Regions from separate parts of the Bacillus cereus group sp. N8 genome, predicted to be linked through region 2. Evidence: predicted binding sites of a transcription regulator. Region 2 holds the regulator's gene; the other holds the start of a gene.

Region 1 (5,834 bases), on a different contig from region 2:
GGTGTTGTTAGTTCAAGAAAAGCAATTTTTTGAATCCGTTCTTTACGTTCTTTCATAACAGATTGAATAAAGTGAATGAATTGCTCATTACCTTCTTGTAGTCGGCTCCCATGTCCAACATATACGATTCCTTTCATTGTCTCACCATGTCCTTCTTCATAAGAGTTTCTTGTAATTGATGATCTACGTTATGAAACCCGACTTTATTTGCATAGTGTAAAGTTGGAACATCGGTATACGAGAATGGGAGAGTAAGAATATCGATAAAGCCAAGGCGTTTTATTTCTGCTAGAAACGTATCAATAGAAGCACGTCCTTCAAATACAATGCTATCCCATGAGAATTCAGAAAGCATACGGGAATGAATTTCATCGAAGCGGTGATCAATTGTATATTCATGAGTCATCATATAAGAACCAGCACCAATTTTTTCTTGAATGAAAGCAATGCGATTAATATTTCGGCCTAAATAAACAGTTGTATCGAAAGAGAACGTTGCTTGTTGGCTTAATAGTCCATATTGCATCAGTTTTTCTTGAGTGGTACCGTTCATATGCTGCAGTTCTGCCTGTAAGGAACGAATATCTTTATGATATTTACTACATGATCGCATCAAGATTTCTACACTTTCAGCTGAACAAAATACAAGGCGATCAACGCTAAAAATCTCATTGATTTGTTCAGAGGTTAATGTGTATTCTTCCTTTTTGAAAGTTGGAATTTGATATATTTCTGCACCGTATTCTTGTAACATTTGTTTTATTGCACTTTCTTTATTTGTAGCAGCTGAAAATAATACTTTTTTACCGTGCAATGGTTTACGTTCTTTCCAAGCGATTTGCTTCCGCAAAGTAACGACATCACCAACAATCGTCATGGAAGGATTAGAAATATTTTCGTTTTTGACGATAGGAACGATGGTTGAAAGTGTCCCTGTGACAACGCGCTGTTTGCCAGTTGTCCCCCATTCAATGACTGCTACTGGCGTATCTTCTTTCTTTCCGGATTGTAGTAAGCTTTCACAAATTGTAGGTAAGTTTTTTATACCCATGTAGTAGGCGATTGTGTCACTATTGTGGGATGAATTATATTTTCCATGATCGGCTAAAGGACCTTTTGCATGTCCAGTTAGTAAAGTGACGCTATTACTGTAGTCACGGTGGGTGAGGGGGATACCTGCATAGCTACTAGCGGCAATGCTAGATGTAATACCTGGTACAATTTCATATGGAATGTTCGCAGATGCTAAAGTTTCTGCTTCTTCACCAACACGGCCAAAAATAGATGGATCTCCGCCTTTTAAACGGACAACGATTTTCCCTTCTTTCGCAAATTGAAGAAGGTGTGCGTTAATCATTTCTTGTCGCATAGTATGATTTTTGGGCATTTTGCCGCAATAAATAAGTTCACATGTTTCTTTTGTGTAACTAAGAAAGGTAGGATTTAATAAGCGGTCATATAAGACGATATCTGCACGCTTTAAGCAATCTATCGCTTTTTTTGTAATAAGCCCTTCATCACCTGGTCCTGCACCAACTAAATATACATATCCGTTCATATTCGCACCTCATCTATTTTTATTTAAAAGGAAGCCAGGGGGAGACTTCCTTTTGTAAATTACATGTATATATAAATATCCCCATCAATAACGTCTACTTCGTATGTTTGAATACAACCGTCATCAGGTTTTTGAACTTCACCTGTTAGTAATGAAATTTTCCAATCATGTAGTGGACAAAAGACGAATTCACCAGATACAATACCTTCCGCTAATGGTCCGTTTTTATGAGGACAACGATTTTCTACAGCTCGAATATCACCATTTGAAAGACGAAATAGGGCGATAGACATACCTTTCATTTGCACCTCTTTACCAATTTGAAAAGGAAGATCTTCCACACGCATAATTTTTATTTTCTCTTTCGTTTGTAACATACAGTGCACGCCCCTTATTTTACAGTTTCTACTTCATACATCGCTTTTAATGATTTCGTTTCTAGTGCTTGTTCCCATGCTTCCGTATATGTGCTACGAGCTTTTTGGAAATGTTCATTTAGCGTAGTGACCATATTTGCATCTTGCAGTATTTCTTTTATGTGATCGAAGCCTAATCGTTCTGTCCAGTAGGCAGTTCGTTCGCCGTAAATACCAGTTTCACGATAATATTGCATGTAAGCTGTTGCGATGCGAAGGACATCGTCTTCAGTAGGGACAATCATTACAAAATCAGCTTCCCGTACTTCCGTACCACCATTTCCGCCGATATATAGTTGATATCCATTTTCGACACAGACAACGCCAAAATCTTTCGTAAGTACTTCCGCGCAGTTACGTGGACAACCCGTTACACCCATTTTCATTTTATGAGGTGTATCTACCATTTCTAATGATTGTTCAAGTAACATACCAAGTCCTAATGAATCTTTCGTACCGAAACGACAGAAGCGAGAACCAACACATGATTTTACATTACGAAGGGATTTTGAATACGCATATCCAGAAGTCATATTTAAATCAGCCCATACGTTAGGTAAATCTTGTTTCTTAACACCATATAAGCCGATTCGACTCGCACCTGTAATTTTCACGAGAGGAACGTCATATTTTTTTGCAACTTCAGCAATTTTCATTAAATCAGCTGCTGTTGTAACGCCTCCGTACATACGTGGAATAACAGAAAATGTACCATCATGCTGGATGTTACCATTCATTCTTTCATTAACGTAACGGGATGATTTATCATCTGCATATTCTTCTGGAATCGCCATACGTAAATAGTAATTTAAAGCAGGACGGCATTTCGAACATCCGTCTTCATGTGCAAAACCAAGAACATTTCGTACTTCTTTTGGGGATTTTAAACCTTTCTCATGAATCGCCGTTACGACTTCATCACGTGATAAAGTTGTACATCCACACATACCGGCAGATTGTGCAGTTGCATCAAATGCATCTCCAAGTGTATGAGATAAAATTTGTTCAACAAGCGGACGACATTTACCACAAGACCCTGCGGCTTTTGTGCATCCTTTTACTTCTTCAAAAGTAGTTAACTCTTGTTCTAAAATGGCATGTACGATTGTGCCTTTCGTAACACCATTACATCCACAAACAGTGTCATCGGCACTCATAGTAGCAACGTTAAGTTCACTTTCTTCACCAGCTTTGTGAAGAAGGGAAACTGCTGTATATTCTTGTATATCTTCTTCTTTCTTTAACATGCTAAAGAGGCGTGTACCATCAGCTGCATCACCATATAAAACGATACCAACGACTTTATTGTCACGAATTAATACTTTTTTATAGGAACGTTTACATTCATCAAAGATTGATATTGCTTTCGTTTGATCATCTTCATAAATTTGGCCAGCAGAGAATAAATCACAACCTGCAACTTTTAATTGCGTACCGACGATGCTGCCTGTATATCCATCAGTTTGTAAATTCGTTATATGTTTTGCTAATATTGCACCTTGTTCATATAGAGGAGCAACAAGGCCATAGGCGATACCGTCATGTTCCGCACATTCTCCAACTGCATAAATAGATTCATCATTTGTTTGCATAAAGTCATTGACTACAATACCGCGATTTACAATTAAACTAGCATCTTTTGCTATTTGAGTATTCGGGCGTATGCCGACAGCCATTACAATTAAATCACAATCTACAAATTCACCATCTTCAAATTGAATGCCCTCAACGTGGTCTGTACCAAGAATTTTTACCGTTTTCTTTTCCATGAGAAATTTCATGCCTTGTGCTTCTAAATCTTCACGAAGGAGAGAAGCTGCTTTGATATCTAGTTGTTGCTCCATTAAGCTCGGCATTAAATGAACGACATGTACGTCCATTCCTAAGTCAATGAGGCCTCTTGCGGCTTCTAAACCAAGTAATCCACCACCGATGACAACGGCTTTTTTCTTATCTTTAGCAGTATTTATCATAAATTGTGTATCTTCAATTGTTCGAAATCCTGTCACACCAGGAAGGGTAGAACCTTCAACAGGCAAAATAAAAGCACTAGAACCTGTTGCGATAATGAGTTTGTCGTATGTAAGAGTACGATTCTTTTCTGTAATAATGATTTTTTCTTCTCGGTTAATACTTTGAACGCTTTCGTTTGTATATAAAGTTATTTCATTATCCTCATACCAACTATATTCATTTATAATGATATCTTGCATATTTGTTTTGCCTTGTAGAACATGAGAGAGCATAATGCGATTGTAATTTGGATGTGGTTCATGTCCAAAAATATTAATCTCATATGAATCACTATCATGTTTTAATATTTCTTCCATACAGCGTATTCCAGCCATACCATTTCCGATCATAACTAAACGTTTTTTCATATTCATTTCCCCTTTTATGTGAAATGCTGAACAAAGTATTATATTCTCATTATAGAAAATCAAAAAAGGGGAAGATGTGATATTTATCACACTTTTATAATGATTCACAAATTGTTAAAATTCGGATTTATGTGAAGGGAGAAGCGAAAGAGAATTTGGTGATATGGGTAGAGGGGGAGGGGAAGTATAAATATTTTTCACACAATGAAAAAGCAGGACATGAGCATTTATACTCATGTCCTGCACTTTATTTATGCTTTTGTAATTGCACGCGGAAATAAAATATTATTTTCTAAATGAATATGCTCAAATAAATCAGATTCAATGGCTTCAAGGCGCTGGTAAACAAGGCGATAAGTGCCGCAAGCCCCTTCTGGTGGAGTAAAGTCATTTGTCACCTTACGAAGTTCTTTAATAATATTGCCAGCGTGGTTATGTTCATTCTCCAACTCATCTACTACTTTACGTAACTTTGCATAGTTTTCATCAGTTGGATTTTGTTCGAATTCTAAAATTAACGGGAAATCTTCCGTTTCTTCTTTAATTAAATGTTGTTCTAATTCCATTTTAAGTTCATGAAATAGTTTATGAATTTGAGCTAAATGAGGCTGATTTGCTCCATGAACGCGTAATACTTTCGTTACATATGGACTTAGCTGTGGCAACTCTTCATTTAAATAGCGATGATGCTTATTAATTACATAATCAATCAATACGAGATAAGAAGCATTTTTCCAATCAATTTCAGATTCATTTAATAGTTTCGTATTATGATAAAGCGTATTTAACTCTGTAATTACTTCAGAAGCTGATAAATTTCTTTCATTAATTGCATCAATCAGTGGTCTATTACCACCACAGCAAAAATCTATTCTATATGACTTAAAAAGGTCGCTAGCTTTCGGGAATTGCGTAACAATCTCACCAACAATTGAAGTTTCAGTAAATGTATGTTCCATATGAATGCCTCCATAAAGTTTAAATGTAATATCTAAATTAAGAATAGCGATAAATGAAAAACAATGTGGTGATTGAAATCACTTATTATGTGTCAGTTTTGAGAATTCTAAAATGAGTTTTATAAAAGTGAGAGGGAGGGTAATTGGTCGCAATAGTTTCTGATAATAAAAAAAGAAGCTTACTAGAAGCTTCTTTTTTTATTACTATTTTTCGCATGCGACTCCATCGCCATCACGATCAAGATGTGAGTCATAACCTGGTTGTCCTTTATATAGAGGAGCTTTCCCAGCAGCTCTAACTGCGGCACAATTTTTGTAATATGCACTACTAGTATTTCCTGAAGCAGGTTGTGTTTGAGTTTGCTGTGCTTTTTTCTGTTCCTCTTGTTGTTTGCGAGCTTGCTCATCAGCTTGGAGTTGTTGCTCTTCTTGTTGTTTACGGGCTTGCTCAGCGGCTAGACGTTGTTGCTCTTCTTGTTGTTTACGAGCTTGCTCAGCAGCTTGGCGTTGTTGTTCTTCT
Region 2 (5,834 bases):
ACTCGCTTAGAAGATGTTAAGTTAGCTTGTTCTTGATCATAATAGCCAACAGATACATTGGATCCGAAAGAAACATCACCATTTAGTAGAGGTAACTTATTCACAAGTGATTTTAACAATGTGGATTTCCCGATTCCGTTCGGTCCAACTAAAGCAACACTATCCCCGCGAGTTAAGCGCATTGTTACATGTTCAATAATCGGATCCTCATCATAGCCGATAGTTGCATCCTTTACTTGTAAAACATCATTTCCGCTTTGTTTTTCAATATCGAAGTGGAAGGATGCTGACTTAGAATCACCTAATGGTCTTGTTAATAATTCCATTCGGTCTAATTGTTTACGACGGCTTTGCGCACGTTTTGTCGTAGATGCACGAGCTATATTTTTTTGAACGAAGTCCTCAAGCTTAGCAATTTCATCTTGTTGCTTTTCATAACGTTTCATTTCTTGCTCGTATAGCGCTGATTTTAAATCTAAATATTTACTGTAGTTACCAACAAATCGTCTGCTTTCTTTATTCGAAATTTCATATACTTGTGTAACGAGTTTATCTAAGAAATAACGGTCATGGGAAACGATTAGTATTGCGCCAGGATAGCCTTGTAAATATTGTTCAAGCCAAGTCAATGTTTCAATGTCCAAATGGTTTGTAGGCTCGTCTAAAATAAGTAAGTCTGGTTTAGTTAATAATAATTTACCAAGAGCTAATCGTGTTTTTTGCCCACCACTTAATGTGGAAATTGTCGTCTGGTGCATCTCAACTGGGAAGCCAAGACCACTTAAAATCGAACGGATATCCGCTTCGTACTGATAGCCACCTTGATCTTTATAATCTAATTGTAATTGGTCATAGTCAGCTAATAATTTCTCGTATATAGCCGCATTTGAAAAGTTTTCTTCTTTGCCCATCTCTTGCTCTAGCCTTCGAAGTTTTGTCTCCATTTGCTGTAAGTGTGTAAAGACGGTTAACATTTCATCCCAAATTGTTAAAGACGTTTCTAATCCGGTATTTTGAGCTAAATACCCCATTGAGACATCTTTCGGTTTTATAATTTCACCACCATCATGAGATAACTCACCAGCTATTATTTTTAATAATGTAGATTTTCCGGCTCCATTTCGTCCGACTAATGCGATACGATCTTTCGTTTGTACTTCCAATTTTATGTTTGCAAGAATCGTTTCTGCACCGTATAATTTCGAAAGCGCGTTTACTTGTAATAAAATCAATGTTTTCACCTCAAATAATTTCTTAACTTTGCCATGTTTATATTTCTCAATCATACTAAAAATAGTGTATAGTTTAAAATAAAGAGAGAATACTTCTTCTCTTTATTATACAAGGAAATTCATGAGTGCTAAACTTCTGTATTTGATTCAAGTATATGAATAAAGATAGGAAGAGAGGAGAGGTTATATGGATCAGCAAAAAATTCCACAGGCCACTGCCAAACGTTTGCCTCTATACTATCGATTTATCCAAAACTTATCTCTTTCTGGTAAGCAACGTGTTTCATCAGCCGAATTGAGTGAAGCGGTAAAAGTTGACTCCGCAACTATTCGAAGAGATTTTTCATATTTTGGAGCGTTAGGGAAAAAAGGATATGGATATAACGTAAATTATTTATTATCATTTTTCCGTGAAACACTCGACCAAGATGATATAACACGTGTAGCACTTATTGGAGTAGGTAATTTAGGGACCGCTTTCTTACATTATAATTTCACGAAAAACAATAATACAAAAATTGAAATGGCGTTTGACGTTAGTGAAGAGAAAGTTGGAACAGAAATCGGAGGCATTCCTGTATATCATTTGGATGAACTAGAAGAACGTTTATCAACTGATATACAAGTGGCAATATTAACAGTACCCGCTACAGTAGCACAATCTGTGGCAGATAGATTGGCAGAAACGAACGTGCATGGTATTTTAAATTTCACACCAGCACGCTTAAATGTGTCAGAGAATATAAGGATTCATCATATTGATTTAGCTGTAGAGTTACAAACACTTGTTTACTTTTTGAAGAATTATCCACAATAAAACGCAGAGGAAGCGACCTCTGCGTTTTATTATTGTTTTTTCTTTGTGAATTTAACTAAGATAAGGCGAAGTGCCAAATTAAAATCAATTGTTGCCATAACTGCAAATAGTATTGTCCACATATTCCAGATTGTATCTGTTACGTTTGTAATGGCGAAACGTGTAAAGATACATCCAAGAAGAAAGTACAATGCAGCCATGAACAATGGTGAGTTTCTCATACTAAAAATCCTCCGATAAAGCCTTGCATTTTTTCAGCTTCTTTAATCATTTCTTGAATTTGTTCATTGCTTACTAAAACTTGAGCAACTGCAACTAATGTATTCATTGCAACATGGGCTGCAATAGGGACGATAATACGCTTCGTTTTTACATATAAAAAGGCGAATACGAGCCCCATAGAAGTGTATACCAATAAGTGAGTAAAATCAAAATGAATCGCCGCGAATACAAGTGAACTAATGATAGCAGCAATAAAGAAGTTAAACTTCTTATAAAGTGTACCGAATAAAATTTTTCTAAATACGATTTCTTCCAAAATAGGTCCTATTATAGATATGACGATAAGGAACCAAGGTGTCGTTCTTGCGATGTCCATAAGTCTTTCTGTATTTTCAGAGCCAGGTGTAATCCCTAATAACCGCATTTCGATCATACCGGCAATACTTTGTGAAAATAGTGCTAAGAAAAATCCGATGAAAATCCATCCAACTGTAGCTGGAACAGTAGAGCGCATTTTATCTAAATGCCTGTCGCGAATGTCTGTTCTGAGTAACCAAAGTACAACGCATAATGCAATGAAAAAGCTAATGATAGCCCAATGACCAGTTATGAGCTGAATCTTTTCCTCTCTAGTAAATCCCCTATTATCGTATAGTCCAGTTTTCAGGAGAAGCGGTAACCCGGCAATGCCTGATAGCTGCATTAAAATGTATGTAACGATAACCCACCAATATTGTTTCTTCAAATGGTTTAACCATCCTTTCTAACTCTAGTGTATGAGATAAAGTAGGATAACATGTAAATATGCTACCTATCATATAAACTTTCATTCAAATTATGATTCTTTTGTAAATCTTTATTTGAAATTAAAATAGAAGACAGGAAAAAGTTGTGTGTTTAGCGAAAACAACTTAGGGTGTCTTTCATATTGTAACATACAAGAAGTGGGAACAACGATTCATATGGTAAAGGCAGTAGAAGAAGTAATGCTATATAGGAAAGTGTATAAAGTAATTTGCGAAAAAATTATGATTTTTTTACTTGCAAAAGAAATTGAGATTATTTATTATTAGAAGTGTGTTAGCACTCGTGTGACTTGAGTGCTAATAAATAAAATTTACATAACAAAATGAGGAGGTTATTGTTCATGCTAAAGCCATTAGGTGATCGCGTTGTAATTGAACTTGTTCAAGCAGAAGAAAAAACAGCAAGTGGTATTGTATTACCAGACACTGCAAAAGAAAAACCACAAGAGGGTAAAGTTATTGCAGTAGGTACAGGCCGAGTGCTTGAAAATGGTGAGCGTGTTGCTTTAGAGGTAGCAGCAGGTGATCTTATCATCTTCTCAAAATATGCAGGTACTGAAGTGAAATACGAAGGTACAGACTACTTGATTTTACGTGAAAGTGACATTTTAGCAATTATCGGTTAATTATATACATTTTAAAAATCCAAGGGGGTCAATTATTATGGCAAAAGATATTAAATTTAGTGAAGAAGCACGTCGTTCGATGCTTCGCGGTGTCGACACTCTTGCAAACGCAGTAAAAGTAACGCTTGGACCAAAAGGTCGTAACGTTGTACTTGAGAAAAAATTCGGTTCACCACTTATTACAAATGACGGTGTAACAATCGCAAAAGAAATCGAATTAGAAGATGCATTCGAAAACATGGGTGCGAAATTAGTGGCAGAAGTTGCTAGCAAAACAAATGATGTAGCTGGTGACGGAACGACAACTGCAACTGTATTAGCGCAAGCCATGATTCGTGAAGGTTTAAAAAACGTAACAGCTGGTGCAAACCCAATGGGTCTTCGTAAAGGTATCGAAAAAGCTGTTACTGCTGCAATTGAAGAATTAAAAGCGATTTCTAAACCAATCGAAGGTAAATCTTCTATCGCACAAGTAGCTGCTATCTCTGCAGCTGACGAAGAAGTAGGTCAATTAATCGCTGAAGCAATGGAGCGCGTTGGTAACGACGGCGTTATTACTTTAGAAGAATCTAAAGGATTCACAACAGAATTAGACGTAGTAGAAGGTATGCAATTTGATCGTGGATATGCATCTCCTTACATGATTACTGATTCTGACAAAATGGAAGCGGTTCTTGATAACCCATACATCTTAATCACTGACAAAAAGATTTCTAACATCCAAGAAATCTTACCAGTATTAGAGCAAGTGGTACAACAAGGTAAACCACTTCTTATCATTGCTGAAGATGTAGAAGGTGAAGCGTTAGCTACATTAGTAGTGAACAAACTTCGTGGTACATTCAATGTAGTAGCTGTTAAAGCTCCTGGATTTGGTGACCGTCGTAAAGCAATGCTAGAAGATATCGCAATCTTAACTGGTGGCGAAGTAATCACTGAAGAATTAGGACGTGACTTAAAATCTGCTACAGTTGAATCTTTAGGACGCGCTGGTAAAATCGTTGTAACGAAAGAAAACACAACTGTAGTTGAAGGTATTGGAAATTCACAACAAATCGAAGCTCGCATTGGCCAAATCCGCGCGCAATTAGAAGAAACTACTTCTGAATTCGATCGTGAAAAATTACAAGAGCGTCTTGCTAAACTTGCGGGCGGTGTAGCAGTAATTAAAGTAGGTGCGGCAACTGAAACTGAGTTAAAAGAGCGCAAACTTCGTATTGAAGATGCACTTAACTCAACTCGTGCAGCAGTAGAAGAAGGTATCGTTGCGGGTGGTGGTACTTCACTTATGAACGTGTACACGAAAGTAGCTTCTATCGTAGCTGAAGGCGACGAAGCAACAGGTATCAACATCGTACTTCGTGCACTAGAAGAGCCAGTTCGTCAAATCGCAATCAACGCTGGTCTAGAAGGATCTGTAGTTGTAGAGCGTCTAAAAGGCGAAAAAGTAGGCGTTGGTTTCAACGCAGCTACTGGCGAGTGGGTTAACATGCTTGAGTCTGGTATCGTAGATCCAGCTAAAGTAACTCGTTCTGCACTTCAAAACGCAGCATCTGTTGCAGCTATGTTCTTAACAACTGAAGCTGTAGTAGCTGACAAGCCAGAACCAGCTGGTGCTGCTGGAATGCCTGATATGGGCGGCATGGGCATGGGCGGTATGGGCGGAATGATGTAATTCCGTTTGCTCGAAAAACATCCATTTCTATATAGAAATGGATGTTTTTTTATGTTTTTTAGAAAAGGAAATGAATTTCTGTAGAATTTTGTCGCTTTCTCTCTTGACCATATCGATACTTCATTGTTAGAATCTAGGAAGATAATATAAAACGATCCTTCATATATCCTCAAAGATAAGGTTTGAGAGTCTCTACCGGGTTACCGTAAACAACCTGACTATGAAGGCAGTGTGTCTTATATTTATAAAGAGCGGAGACTATCTTTCTTTATAAAGCCAGACCCCTGCCTTTTCTTTGTTATGAGACTAGAGGCGGAGGACTGGCTTTTTTTATTATATTAGTAATGCTTTTTGCCAAATTGGTGAAAATATTTATATACGAGAACTAACGTTGGGGTGATTATTTTGAAGAAGCAGCATGATACAATTATCGTTTTAGATTTTGGGAGTCAGTAC

What was found. The regulator Rex, encoded in region 2, represses fermentation and respiration genes when NADH is low (regulators of the CRP and FNR family bind a similar motif). The targets are predictions, from matches to a motif close to TTGTGAAATATTTCACAA.
Positions count from the first base shown of each region.
Region 1: a site for Rex is predicted at 4,372-4,389, ahead of nirB (NADPH-nitrite reductase large subunit). Genes of this name have one in related genera too.

Region 1 covers NZ_JAEHBK010000008.1:185,252-191,085, forward strand. Annotated here, with positions in the region: gene JDS80_RS14985 (sirohydrochlorin chelatase) at 1-137, opposite strand, end outside; gene JDS80_RS14990 (uroporphyrin-III C-methyltransferase) at 134-1,558, opposite strand; gene nirD (nitrite reductase small subunit NirD) at 1,618-1,935, opposite strand; gene nirB (NADPH-nitrite reductase large subunit) at 1,950-4,355, opposite strand; gene ric (iron-sulfur cluster repair di-iron protein) at 4,607-5,314, opposite strand; gene JDS80_RS15010 (excalibur calcium-binding domain-containing protein) at 5,519-5,834, opposite strand, start outside.
Region 2 covers NZ_JAEHBK010000057.1:4,010-9,843, forward strand. Annotated here, with positions in the region: gene JDS80_RS28980 (ABC-F family ATP-binding cassette domain-containing protein) at 1-1,232, opposite strand, end outside; gene JDS80_RS28985 (redox-sensing transcriptional repressor Rex) at 1,420-2,049, shown strand; gene JDS80_RS28990 (YdiK family protein) at 2,079-2,270, opposite strand; gene JDS80_RS28995 (CPBP family intramembrane glutamic endopeptidase) at 2,267-3,016, opposite strand; gene JDS80_RS29000 (hypothetical protein) at 3,165-3,344, shown strand; gene groES (co-chaperone GroES) at 3,419-3,703, shown strand; gene groL (chaperonin GroEL) at 3,741-5,378, shown strand; purine riboswitch at 5,518-5,619, shown strand; gene guaA (glutamine-hydrolyzing GMP synthase) at 5,784-5,834, shown strand, end outside.